Regions from separate parts of the Peribacillus suis genome, predicted to be linked through region 4. Evidence: riboswitches for the same ligand, from Rfam matches in the RefSeq annotation. Region 4 holds a riboswitch; each other region holds the start of a gene.

Region 1 (3,452 bases), 1.4 Mb from region 4:
TTTCCTGGATGCCGTGTTGTGGGTGGTCGGAAAGACCAGGGTAATACACGTTTTTCACTAACGGTTGCTGTTTTAAATATTCCGCAATTCTTTCAGCACCTTTTTGAGAGTGCTCCATCCGGACGGATAGGGTTTTCAGACCTCTCATCACAAGCCAGGCATCCTGAACACCGAGCACCGCTCCAAAAGAGTTTTGGAGGGAACCAAGTCTATCGGCAAGGTCCGGGTCTTTTACGACGGCAAGGCCTGCTACGACATCACTATGTCCAGACAAAAATTTCGTTGCACTGTGCAGGACAATATCGGCCCCGAGGTTTAACGGCTTTTGGAGGGCAGGCGTCAGGAATGTATTGTCTACAAAGCTTAATGCGCCAATGCTTTTGGCGATATCACATACCGCTTTAATATCGGTTACTTTAAGCAAGGGATTGGAAGGCGTTTCAATATAGATTGCTCGCGTATTTGGCTGGATGGCCGCTTTTACACTCTCAAGATCCGTCATATCCACGAAGGTATGTTCGATGTTAAAACGGGTCAGCACGGTTGTTACCATTCGGAATGTGCCTCCATATACATCTTCAGAGATGACGATATGGTCACCGGCAGAAAGCAGGAGGAAAGCCGTTGAAATGGCAGCCATCCCGGATGAAAAAGCGAATCCGCGCGTGCCTTCTTCCAGTTCCGCAATGATATCTTCCAGTGCTTCTCGCGTCGGATTCCCGCTCCGGCTGTAATCGTATTTGCCAAATTGATCAATGTCGGTTTGATGGAAGGTGGAAGCATGCTGAATCGGAACACTCACCCCACCTGTTGTTGGATCGAATTTATGTTGGTTGTGTAGTAATTTGGTTTCAAAACTGAATTCTTGGTTTGTCATCGTATTGCCTCCTTTTTAACTTGAGCAAATGCCTGCTGCAGGTCTTCGATTAAATCTCCGCTGTCCTCGATGCCGACAGAGAATCGAAGGAGTCGATTGCAAACTCCATTTGCCGTTCTAACTTCAAGAGGCATATCGGCATGTGTCTGTGTCGCCGGATACGTGATGAAGCTTTCGACGCCACCAAGGCTTTCGGCAAATGAAATCAATGAAAGGGACTGTAAAAATGGGTTGACCACCGCTTCATCATTGACCCGGAATGAAATCATGCCGCCACGACCTGGATAGAGAACATCCGTTACACTTTCATGTTCCGTCAAATAATCAACGATAACCTTGGCGTTCTTTTCATGACGTTCCATTCTCAGTGCCAAGGTTTTCATCCCGCGCATCAACAACCACGAATCAAATGGGCTCAAGACCGCTCCCATACCATTATGGTGGAAAGCAAGGGACTCACATAACTCGGCGCCTTTTGCCACAATCAAGCCGGCCAACACGTCATTATGGCCACCTAGATATTTCGTTGCACTGTGAATCACGATGTCAGCACCAAGTAAGAGGGGCTGTTGGATGATCGGCGTGTAAAAAGTATTGTCAACAATCAATAGTAAATTGTATTGTTTGGCAAGAGCGGCGACGGCTGGAATGTCCGTTTGCTGCATAAGAGGGTTTGTGGGAGTTTCAATAAAGATGGCCTTTGTTTGAGGGGTGATTGCTTTTTCAATTTCCTCCAGGCAACATGTATTGACATATTCGCATTGTAGCCCCCATTTTTTAAAGCCATGCTCTAATAAACGATATGTACCGCCATATAAATCTTCGCTACTGATCCATGCATCCCCTGATTTGAATAAGGAAAGGATGGTGGCAATGGCAGCCATTCCCGAACTGCATGCATATCCTTGATCGCCATGTTCTAGTTTGGCGATCGATTGCTCCAATAGCTGGCGTGTAGGGTTTCCTGTTCGTGTATAGTCGAATCCTGTTGATTGACCAATTCCTTCGTGACGGAAAGCCGTCGAGAAGTAAACGGGCGGATTGACCGTTCCTGTCGCCGTTTCACTGCGGTTTCCAAGCTGAGCAAGATAGGTTTCTGTTTTGTACATAATTTTCACTGCTCCTTTTAGTTAAATAAAATAAAAAAAGTCTTCTTTAAGAAGAAGACTTGAATAAGTAGGATAGAGTCATTCTTCTTATCTTCCAAGTTACACAAACTTGTGGAATTAGCACCTTTTCATTGGTTTGAAACAAATGAAGGTTGCTGAGGTGTCATAGGGCCATTCCCTCTACCTCTCTCGATAAGAGTTTTGATTATTCAATTTCTTTTGAATTTACTATAAATATAGGATTCTGTCAAGGACATTCCTAATAGACGGTTATTTGGGACTAGCTATTATGGAACATGTATCAGATTTATCATTATAAAATTACGAATTCAACAGAGTAATAGAACCGGATTCAGATTAAACGGACTTTTCTGAAGGAATAGGTCATTTGTGTTCCGTTTTTTTTGCTTTACAATAATAAAGTTTGTACAATATATAGGGGATCATATAAAACGTCATTATTCATTACATATACATATTGTTTCTCAGTGGATAGTGCGAATATAGGAGGAGAACACATGGAATATAGAATCGAACGAGATACAATGGGGGAAGTAAAAGTTCCTGCTGATAAGTACTGGGGTGCACAAACGGAAAGAAGCCGTAATAACTTCAAAATCGGTTATGAAAAAATGCCGATTGAATTAGTTCATGCATTTGCTTACGTAAAACAAGCGGCAGCAAAAGTGAACTTTGAACTTGGCGATCTTTCAGAAGTGAAGAAGGATGCCATCGTTAAAATTTGTGGTGAAATCCTTGAAGGGACGCTTGACGAACATTTCCCACTTGTCGTCTGGCAAACAGGTAGCGGCACACAAAGTAATATGAACGTGAATGAAGTGGTCGCAAACAAAGGGAATAAATGGTTAGAGGGAAAAGGCGAAACTGAGATGCTTCACCCGAATGATGATGTTAACAAAGCGCAAAGCTCTAACGATACATTCCCGACAGCCATGCATATCGCAGCTTATATGGAAGTTGCCGAAAAATTGGTACCGGCCATTAAAGTGCTTCGTGACACATTCGAAGCCAAAGAAAAAGAATTCTGGGATGTCGTGAAAATTGGACGTACCCATCTTCAAGATGCGACACCACTAACTCTTGGCCAAGAAATCTCCGGTTGGAAAGCAATGCTTGATAAAGATTTGGCGATGATCGAAGAAAGTAGCCAAAAATTATTGAACCTTGCATTGGGCGGTACGGCTGTAGGGACTGGAATCAATACGAAAAAAGAATTCCCGGCACTTTCTGCTAAACAAATCGCAGCGGATACAGGACATTCATTTGTCACATCGGATAATAAGTTCCATGCTTTAACAAGCCATAACGAAATTGTTTATGCACACGGTGCTCTTAAAGCGTTGGCTGCTGATTTAATGAAGATTGCCAATGATGTTAGATGGCTGGCAAGTGGCCCAAGAAGCGGAATCGGTGAAATCGCCATTCCTGAAAATGAGCCAGGCAGC
Region 2 (3,452 bases), 1.2 Mb from region 4:
GTTCCATGCAGAATGAAAAATAATCTATATGGTAAATTATAACCACATTTTCGGTTTTCGACAAAAACGAAACCTAATTAATTGTGCTCAATCAAATAGTAGCCAAGGCTATTTTGATACGGTATATTAAAATAATACAGCAAAATTATCCACTTCGGAAAGGAAATGATGAAAATTGATTATTTATCCATTCAAGGGCATGGAACCAGAAATTTCCGAAAGCGCCTATCTTGCTGAAAATGCCGTCGTGACAGGCGATGTCAAAATCGGTGATGAATCAACGATCTGGTTCAATACCGTCATTCGCGGCGATGTGGCACCCACCATCATCGGGAAAAGAGTAAGCGTACAAGATAACAGCGTACTTCATCAAAGTCCCAATAACCCACTGATAATCGAAGATGAAGTGACCATTGGCCACCAAGTCATTCTACATAGCTGCAAAATTCGAAAGAGAGCCCTCATCGGCATGGGTTCGATCATCCTTGATGGAGCGGAAATCGGTGAAGGTGCCTTCATCGGCGCAGGGAGCCTTGTCCCCCAAGGAAAGGTTATCCCGCCGAACACCTTAGCCTTTGGAAGGCCGGCCAAAGTCGTTCGTGAAATTAATGAGGAAGATCGCCAGGATATGGATCGCATTGTCCGGGAATATGCTGAAAAAGGACAACTCTATAAACAGGCTGACCGAATAAAGTAACACCAATCGTATGATTACAAAAAAACGCTTAGCTAAAAATAGGATTCCTTGAATTATTCCCTAGGAAGCCATATTTAATCCTATTTTTGCCCATCAAAAAAGGTGCCTTGCATTAAAGCAAGGCACCTTTTCTCATATGATTTACGCTTTAGCTTGTGTTTTTAAAGCTTCTGCTTTATCCGTACGCTCCCAAGGCAAATCAACATCTGTACGGCCGAAGTGACCATATGCAGCTGTTTGCTTGTAGATTGGGCGACGTAGGTCAAGCATCTTGATGATACCAGCTGGACGTAGGTCGAAATTCGCCTCTACCAATTCCACTAGCACCTCTTCACTTACTGTTCCCGTTCCAAATGTATCGATTGAGATGGATACAGGCTTAGCCACGCCGATTGCGTAGGCCAATTGCACTTCCGCTTTGTCAGCCAGGCCAGCAGCTACGATGTTCTTCGCAACGTAACGAGCGGCATATGCAGCAGAACGGTCCACTTTTGTTGCATCTTTACCAGAGAAAGCACCGCCGCCGTGACGAGCGTATCCGCCGTACGTATCAACGATGATTTTACGGCCAGTAAGACCAGCATCCCCTTGAGGTCCGCCGATTACAAAACGGCCAGTCGGGTTGATGAAGTATTTTGTATCTTCATTGATTAAGTCAGCCGGTACGACCGCATTAATCACATGTTCTTTTAAGTCGGCTTGAATTTGTTCAAGTGTCACTTCAGGATCATGTTGTGTGGAGATGACGATTGTGTCTACACGTACAGGTAGGTTATTTTCATCATATTCAACCGTTACTTGCGTTTTTCCATCAGGACGTAAATAACTTAGCGTGCCATCTTTACGAACTTGAGAAAGACGAAATGATAGCTTATGAGCCAATGAAATGGGAAGTGGCATAAGCTCTTCCGTTTCATTGCACGCGAATCCGAACATAAGACCTTGGTCCCCTGCACCGATAGCATCGATTTCCTCATCGGACATCGTACCTTCACGTGCTTCCAATGCTTTATCAACACCCGCTGCAATATCAGCAGACTGCTCATCGATCGAGCTTAGCACGGCACAAGTCTCGGCATCGAAACCATATTTCGCACGAGTGTACCCGATACCTGCAATCGTATCGCGGACAATGCGTGAGATATCCACGTAAGCAGATGTTGTAATTTCTCCAGCAACAAGTACAAGACCTGTCGTTACACTTGTTTCACACGCAACGCGCGCATTTGCATCCTTAGCTAGGATTGCATCTAAAATGGAATCTGAAATCTGATCACAAATTTTATCCGGATGGCCTTCTGTCACAGATTCAGAAGTAAATAGACGTTTCTTTGACATCTTATTTCCTCCTTGGAAGTTAGTATGTTGTAGGCATGAGCCTGATCTTTTACGGAACTCGTTTCCCTTATTAGTTTCAATCATAGACACAGAATTAATGAATAAAAACACAAAAACCTTCCCTGGCAAATGAGGAAAGGTTTAAAAATTCTATCATCTATCCTTTCACTCTTATCGTTCAAGGGTTTTTTACCTTGCTCAGGTTAGCACCATCACCACTATTCCTTGAAGGTTCATCGCTTTATTTTCGGCGATTGACCTTGGAGTCAAGTTCAATATGGCAGGTTGCTGGGTTTCAAAGGGCCTGTCCCTCCACCAACTCGGGATAAGAGAATCCGTACAATTTAAGATACTATCGTATTTAGTCTGAATTTGTCAATGTTTTTCTAAATAGAACATTTTTCCCCAATGAAAAATAAAAAAACTTTTTATCTGGCACAGCCGGAATATAAATAGTATTCTTAAAGAGTGTAAACTAAGAAGATAAGACCATTGACTTACAATGGATAAATCAGACAAAATGAACATACCATCCGAACCCCATATTCATCCCTTTTTCAAATACATAAATGGTTGTTCACTTCTTTTCTTCCTATTATAAATGAAAAGGTACACTAATCCTAAAACGGGACTTCACAAAGACTTGTGGCAGCAATCGTTTTTCACATCCTAGATTCACTTCATCCAGATCGTCTCCCGAATCAACCAGATTCAAAAACATCCATCCAGGATGACTCACTGCAAGTATATGCCCGCACTATACATAAGGTTACACTCGAAGTGAGATAATTGATTAATGTGACTATTCCATTTTCATTCACAAAAAAAGTTAAATAGTATAGACTATTTAATCCAATGTGTTATACTAATTGTATTATAAAAACTTAAACAAAGGAAGGTATCTCATATATGAATTCTGTTGACGTTAATGAGTTACACCAATTATTAGCAGGAAATAATGTGCAAACTCAACTCTCAGTTCCTCAATTAGTGGAAAAAGTATTAAGCAGAAATGAAGGCGTTTTAACTTCAACCGGCGCAGTAAAAGCTGAAACGGGCAAATACACGGGCCGTTCACCTAAAGATAAATATATTGTGGAAGAAGCTTCTGTAAAGGACAAAATTGACTGGGGCCCAGTGAACCAACCCATTTCCGAGGAAGTATTCAATAAACTATATAGTAAAGTAGTGGATTACTTAAAGACAAAAGAAGAAGTCTTTGTCTTCAAAGGTTTTGCTGGAGCAGACGAATCATCACGCCTTCCTATCCGAGTGGTTAATGAATATGCTTGGCACAACCTTTTTGCTCATACATTGTTCATCCGTCCGAATGAGGAAGAACTAAGAGGGCACGAAGCAGAATTCACCATCCTTTCCGCACCTAATTTCAAAGCGGATCCAGCAGTTGATGGAACGC
Region 3 (3,452 bases), 1.9 Mb from region 4:
CAGACTCCTGTACGAGAACGCCTTCTTTCCTCCGTTCTTCGGGGACTAGTGCCAAGCCGCTCTTCACAGCATGATGGGGCGTTTTCAGAATAAGCTTCCTTCCATTCAGCACAACTTCCCCCGTTATAATGGCCGTATGACCGAAAAGCGTTTTACAAAGCTCCGTTTTCCCTGCCCCGACAAGGCCCGCTAAACCGACTATCTCACCGGCCCTCACATGAAGACTGACATCTTTGACTTTATCGGCATCCGACAGTCGGTTCACTTCAAACATCACCGCACCAATCTCGGCATTCACGACGGGAAACTGTTCTTCCATTGACTTTCCAAGCATCTGCTCAATCACTTCGTTTTGTGTGATATCCGTAATTCTACTGCGCCTCACACTCTTCCCATTTCTCATGATTGTAATGTCCTCACACACTTCAAATATCTCGGGTAGACGATGAGAAATGAAAATAATGCCTACACCACGTTGCTTCAGCTCATTCACAATCCGGAATAGTTCCGTTGTTTCCGTATGGCTTAACGGAGCAGTCGGCTCATCGAGAATCAAGAATTTACATGCGGTTGAAACGGCCCTAGCTATCAAGACCATCTGCTTTTCGGCCAACGTAAGGTCCCTTACCAGTTTTTTCGAAGACACATGGATGTTCATATCTTCCAAGATTTCCGTCGCTTTTCTATGTAATTCCTTCCACTTGATGATTTGTTTTCTCCCCATGTTCTGTACGGATTCATTCAGCATCACGTTCTCCGCAACCGTTAAATAAGGAATGAGGGCCGTATCCACTTCCTGATACACAATTTGAATGCCAGCTTCCTGTGCCGACTTTGGCGACCGGATATCCTGTACCTGGCCATTTAGAAAAATGTCGCCGGTATAATGGACATGAGCTCCTGATAAGACTTTCATTAGCGTCGATTTCCCTGCTCCATTTGCGCCGACCAATGCATGTGCTGTTCCCGACTGTACTGAAAAATCAACTTCACTAAGCGCTTTTACACCTGGAAACTCAATCGATATTTGTTTCATTTCTAGTTGAATGCCCATGTCCAATCCCTCCCATTAAACAGACACTCTCTTCAACTTGAAAGAGAGTGTCTACTGATTCTGATCGTTACTTCTTATAATGTTCTTTCAATACTTTCATCCAGTCTTCTTCAAATTCCGTTGATACTCCCCAGCCTTGAACAATGCCGGATAGATTGGTCATATTGACAGCGTCCTTCGATGATTGAAGCTGTTTTTGAGATATCAATGATGCTTCTAAATCATAGGTTTGCGGCGTTTCTTCCCCCGCTAGTTTTTTCGCTAGCAGTCTCATATTCACTGCACCAATCAACTTCGGATCAACCGCTGCGGTATACGACCATGAGCTTCCTTTTGTTTGAATCTCCTGAAGGTCGGCATTGGACACGTCAATACCATAGATTTTCACTTCATCGCGCCCCGCTTCTTTTATCGCACGAGCTGCTCCGATAGCGAATGCATCCCAGGTTGCGAAAATTGCGTCTATTTTACCTTTTGGATACTTGTTCAACATCGCCGATACCGCGTTTTGCGTCTGGACAGAAGTATCTGAAGATGCCACTCCGAATCTTTCAATTTCATGAATGCCAGGATTTTCTTTCAGCTTTTCTTGATACACGGCATTTCTTCTCACCATAGGAGGGAAACCATCTACCCAAAGGTATGCAATGTTCGCTTCGCCTTTTTGCTCTTCAATCAATTTGTCAAAAGCAAGAGTTGCCAATGCTTCGTCATCTTGTGAGGTTACTGTTACCCCATCAATTTTCGTTAAATCGCCGATGGAATCGAATGTGACTACGCTTTTCCCTGCATCAACCAACTTTTGTACGTCATTCACTGTCGCTGCATCATCACCATGGGAAATGATATAGCCATCATAGTCTTCCTCCAGAGCCTGAGCGATGGCGTCATGGAATTTAGCCGTATCGCCATTGGCCGTAAAAGTATCTACTTGGAAGCCAAGTGCTTCTCCTTCTTCTTGCGCCCCTGCTAAGTATTGGGCCGTGTGATCATCTCCGCCAATTTTACGAATGACTTTAATTTTAGCTCCCTCGCCTTTCGCAAATCGTTCTGGAACATTTTCAAAAGATACCTTTTCCTCTTTTTTCGCTTCCCCTGTACTTTGTCCCGAAGAACACCCCGTCAAAAGCAACGCCGAAGCGATGACGGAAACGAAAGCTCCTTTTAAAATTGATTTTCCCATTTTAATTCCCCCTATTTTTTACATTATTCTTATCTGTTAGCTCGGCATAAACACAAAATAAAAACCTCTCTAAAATAGAGAGGTTTAATCAGCTGGTTTGCAGACTTATCCCTCTCTTATCTGTCAAAACATTTCTGTTTTGCAGGATTTAGCACCAATTCCTAATTGGAACGGTTGCTGGGCATCGTAGGGCCAGTCCCTCCGCCACTCTTGATAAGAGAATATAATGTGTTACGTTTCGTTATGGTAAGTACCACTTTATAGGGATATAGTCATTAAGTCAATAGTTTTTAGAATATTTTAAATGTTTTATTTTCCTTGCAGTTTCGCCAGGCGTCTTTTCTCGATTTTTTCAAGGCGTTCGAATTGGCGCAGTTTCACTTCGAACAGGGTAATCGGATCACGGTAGACTTCAGGATTTTGTCTCATATGTTCCAATGTAGCCTGCTGTTCTTTGATTTCGGCTTTCGTCTGTTCGATATTTTTTTCAAGGATGGCAAATGGACTGCGGTAGAACAGGGATATGTCACGTTCCAAGGATTTTTCGAACAATCCAAACTGAGTAAGGAATCTGTCACTGATCATATCGGCAACATCCTGGAAGTCTTCATTTTCCAAGAACTTCTTATATCGATTGTACATATTCGCTTTATTTTGCGGAATCGCACCAAATAGCTTCCCGGCTCCCTTAAGAATCAACTGAGATGGGGTCCTTCTTAGTAATATGTTTACATTTTCTATCCGGATGCTGCTTGTCATCCGGTCCGCATCACGGCGCCAGTCATCCAAGACCCGGAAGTCCCCGGCCAGTACAATACGTTCTTCTTTGTATAGCTCATTGAAGCCTGCGCTCATCTCATCCATGAACTGTTGGCTTTGCGTGAATTCTAACTCAGATGTAGCAATCCAGTCTTGAAGCGAGCGGAAATACTGCGGCATGATTTTATCGGATATAAATGCCTGGATCCGATCGTTCATTTCCTGATTCAACTGTATATGCACTTGGCTAAAGTCACTATTCTCAGATAATGTTTTAGAGCAATCACGCAGTAATTCAGGAATTCGTGTGGAAAGCTGTTTTTTCACTTCTTCTTTTAATAAGCGATAAGATCTTGTAATGTTTTCGGTTTTTTCTTTTTCCAAATCAGTCAACTGATTCGTAGCGCCATTCAACTTCACTTCCATCTGTTCATTCCAAGAAATCGAATGCTCGCA
Region 4 (3,452 bases):
TAATGGTGTTCATCCATCAATTGAAACAGATGGAGTTTATCATATTCTTTAACCAGTTTGCCTTCTTTATCGATGATGAGCATTGTGTTATAGATGCCTTCCTTAGTTTTCTTTGCAATCGAGCCACCGATTATGTTAATGTGGTGTTTTTTTGCAAGGGCTTTTAGAAAGGTAATGGTTTGTTCTGCTTCTTCGTCTGCAATTTCATGTAATCTCGTTAAGTCATAGCCGGTTGTCCATAGTTCCGGCAGCATGACGATGTCCGGTTTAGACTGTACAGCTTTTTCAATCCATTGTTTTGCCACCTGGAAATTTATATCTGGCTGTCCAAAGGCAATGTCTATTTGTAAACAGGCGATTTTCCATTTCATCATTTAAAACCTCCATATGTAAAAAAGTACTTTACAAGATTAAGATAAACATATATCATTTGTGACTATAATTTCAAGAAATTTCAGAGAAGGTGCAAAGATGGTGCAATTCGAAAAATCCAGACTTCTTCAAGAGCTTCCAAAGCAGTTTTTTGCTTCTTTAGTCGAAAAAGTTAATAACATAACATCAGAAGGCAAGGATGTCATTAATCTTGGGCAGGGAAATCCAGACCAACCGACTCCTGAACATATCGTGAAGAGCCTGCAGACAGCAGCAGGAAATTCCATGAATCATAAATATTCTCCTTTTAGGGGGCTTCCCTATTTAAAAGAAGCTGCGGCCCTCTTTTATGAACGTGAATATGGCGTCAAGCTAGATCCTAAAACGGAAGTGGCGATTCTTTTCGGTGGAAAGGCTGGTCTAGTCGAATTACCGCAATGCTTGTTGAATCCAGGCGATACAATTTTAGTGCCTGATCCGGGCTATCCAGATTACCTGTCAGGTGTAGCGTTAGCCCAAGCTAAAACGGAAATTATGCCCTTGACCGAAGAAAATGATTTTCTTCCCGATTATAAGGAAATAGATAAAGAGGTTTTTGACAAAGCGAAGATGATGTTCTTGAATTATCCCAATAATCCCACAGGAGCATCGGCGTCAGCAGAATTCTTCGAAGAAACGGTTTCCATGGCAAAAGAACACTCAATATGTGTGGTCCATGATTTCGCATATGGTGCAATTGGGTTCGATGGGAAAAAACCGGTAAGCTTCCTTCAAGCAGAAGGATCAAAAGAAGTGGGGATAGAAATTTACACCCTTTCTAAAACATATAACATGGCGGGGTGGAGGGTTGGCTTTGCGGTTGGCAACCAGAGTGTCATCGAATCGCTTGAATTATTGCAGGATCATCTTTACGTCAGCCTTTTTCCCGCAATACAAGAAGCCACGGCATGCGCTTTACTGGATTCACAAGAGTGTGTGAAGGAACTCGTGAACATGTACGAAGGACGACGAAATGTATTTATCGAAGGGTTACGATCCATTGGATGGGATGTCCAGGCTCCAGATGCTTCCTTCTTTGCTTGGCTAAAGGTCCCTGAAGGATATACTTCAGCGAGCTTTGCAGATCATTTACTGGCACATGCCCATGTAGCAGTTGCACCAGGAAATGGTTTCGGTGAATTTGGTGAAGGATACGTCAGGGTGGGACTTCTCACTTCAGAAGACAGACTCCAAGAAGCGGTAGAAAGAATTCGTACATTGAATATATTCAAAGAAAATCAGTGAGATATTGAATAGTTTGAACATTATACCTATTGACAAAGTATGAATTGCGTGAAAGAATATAAAAAAGAATTCTAAATTTTTAGTTAAGATACATAAACGAAAATATAATAGCATTTTCTTATTTTGAGCAGGTGGAGGGACTAGCCCGATGAAGCCCAGCAACCGACTGTAATACCATTGTGAAATGGGGCGGAGATAATACCGCCGGATCATTTATTGATTCCGTAAGGCACGGTGCTAATTCTTGCAGCTATAGAGCTGGGAGATAAGAAGATGGCTTTTTCAAAGCCTCTTCTTTAGGAAGGGGCTTTTACATGTTTAACAGAGAATTGGAGTGCAACTTTGTTCGCAGATGGTTAGAAGCTTGTTAAAGGAAAGACCAACAATGACAACTTTAAGAATGACTTTTACGTATTGGGAGTGATCAGATGAGCGAAATAATCGCTACGTATTTACTTCATGACTTCAAAGGAGAGCATGAGAAAAAAGCAGAAGGCATTGCGTTAGGATTGACTGTAGGGACATGGACTGAACTTCCTCACTTGGTGCAACAGCAACTGGAAAAACATAAAGGTAGGGTAGTTTCCGTAACACCCCTTCCCGAAGAAGAGCGAGTTAATCTCTATTTCGGTCAAAAAGTGTACCGTTCAACAATCAGGATTGCCTACCCGGCAGGTAATTTTTCTAATGATCTACCGGCTATCTTGACGACAGTATTCGGTAAATTGTCATTGGATGGGGAAATCAAATTGATGGATTTGGACTTTGTCGGCGATATTCAAAAAGCCTTTCCAGGTCCTCGATTCGGAATTAGTGGGATCAGGGAAAAAATTGATGTGTTTGACCGCCCTCTAGTGATGAGTATTTTTAAAGGTGTGTTAGGTCGAGACCTTGCCTTTCATAATGAACAATTGGAGCAACAGGCATTGGGAGGAGTCGATCTTGTCAAGGACGATGAGATTCTTTTTGACCAAGATCAGACGCCTTTCATCGATAGAGTCAAAACCGGAAAGGCCATTTTGAAAGGTATCTATGAGACAACGGGACATCGAACCTTATATGCTGTGAACCTGTCAGGAAAAACACTAGAACTATTGGATAAAGCTGAACTGGCAGCCGAAGCCGGCGCAGATGCCTTGTTATTTAATGTTCATACATATGGATTGGATGTTCTACAGGCTTTACGCGAAAATGACCGGATCAACTTACCGATCATGGCTCATCCGGCATATAGCGGAGCATTAGCTTCATCTTCATTTTATGGACTCAGCTATCCGCTTCTCCTTGGAAAACTGGTGAGGATATCAGGTGCAGATTTATCCCTCTTTCCCTCTCCATACGGAAATGTGGCACTCGATAAAGCAGAGACATTGGCGATTGCTGAAGGATTGACGAGAAATGAAGCATCTTGGAAAAGGACTTTCCCGGTTCCATCGGCAGGTATCCATCCTGGCATGGTTCCAGATCTCATCAAGGATTTTGGGATAGAAAGTGTGATCAATGCTGGTGGGGGCGTCCATGGTCATCCGGATGGTGCAAAAGGCGGAGCTAAGGCCTTCCGTTCCGCAGTAGAAGCTGTCCTTTCCGGAAAATCATTGTCAATCGCGGCTGAGGAAGATGAGGCACTTCAAAAAGCACTGGCCCTATGGGGAGGGCTATAATCATGGTCAAACCGATCATTTTCTGTGATTTTGATGGAACGATCACCAACTCGGATAATATCATCTCAATCATGAAGAAGTTTGCCCCGCCCGGCTGGGAGGCATTAAAAGATGGTGTTCTTCAGCAAAAAATCA

What was found. A riboswitch is a leader RNA that binds a small molecule or an ion and turns the genes downstream of it on or off. The one in region 4 is predicted to bind S-adenosylmethionine.
Region 1: another riboswitch for S-adenosylmethionine. It lies ahead of AC503W_RS04710 (methionine biosynthesis PLP-dependent protein); the one in region 4 lies ahead of mtnW (2,3-diketo-5-methylthiopentyl-1-phosphate enolase).
Region 2: another riboswitch for S-adenosylmethionine. It lies ahead of metK (methionine adenosyltransferase); the one in region 4 lies ahead of mtnW (2,3-diketo-5-methylthiopentyl-1-phosphate enolase).
Region 3: another riboswitch for S-adenosylmethionine. It lies ahead of AC503W_RS02340 (sugar ABC transporter substrate-binding protein); the one in region 4 lies ahead of mtnW (2,3-diketo-5-methylthiopentyl-1-phosphate enolase).

What each region holds. Positions count from the first base shown of each region.
Region 1 covers NZ_CM182019.1:956,398-959,849, forward strand. Annotated here, with positions in the region: gene metC (cystathionine beta-lyase) at 1-877, opposite strand, end outside; gene AC503W_RS04710 (methionine biosynthesis PLP-dependent protein) at 874-1,986, opposite strand; SAM riboswitch class I at 2,071-2,185, opposite strand; gene fumC (class II fumarate hydratase) at 2,505-3,452, shown strand, end outside.
Region 2 covers NZ_CM182019.1:3,570,943-3,574,394, forward strand. Annotated here, with positions in the region: gene AC503W_RS17440 (gamma carbonic anhydrase) at 179-697, shown strand; gene metK (methionine adenosyltransferase) at 839-2,035, opposite strand; SAM riboswitch class I at 2,204-2,367, opposite strand; gene pckA (phosphoenolpyruvate carboxykinase (ATP)) at 2,945-3,452, shown strand, end outside.
Region 3 covers NZ_CM182019.1:476,587-480,038, reverse strand. Annotated here, with positions in the region: gene AC503W_RS02345 (sugar ABC transporter ATP-binding protein) at 1-1,054, opposite strand, end outside; gene AC503W_RS02340 (sugar ABC transporter substrate-binding protein) at 1,122-2,237, opposite strand; SAM riboswitch class I at 2,351-2,457, opposite strand; gene AC503W_RS02335 (GTP-binding protein) at 2,547-3,452, opposite strand, start outside.
Region 4 covers NZ_CM182019.1:2,332,236-2,335,687, reverse strand. Annotated here, with positions in the region: gene AC503W_RS11315 (carbon-nitrogen family hydrolase) at 1-371, opposite strand, end outside; gene AC503W_RS11310 (pyridoxal phosphate-dependent aminotransferase) at 472-1,656, shown strand; SAM riboswitch class I at 1,772-1,928, shown strand; gene mtnW (2,3-diketo-5-methylthiopentyl-1-phosphate enolase) at 2,085-3,317, shown strand; gene AC503W_RS11300 (2-hydroxy-3-keto-5-methylthiopentenyl-1-phosphate phosphatase) at 3,320-3,452, shown strand, end outside.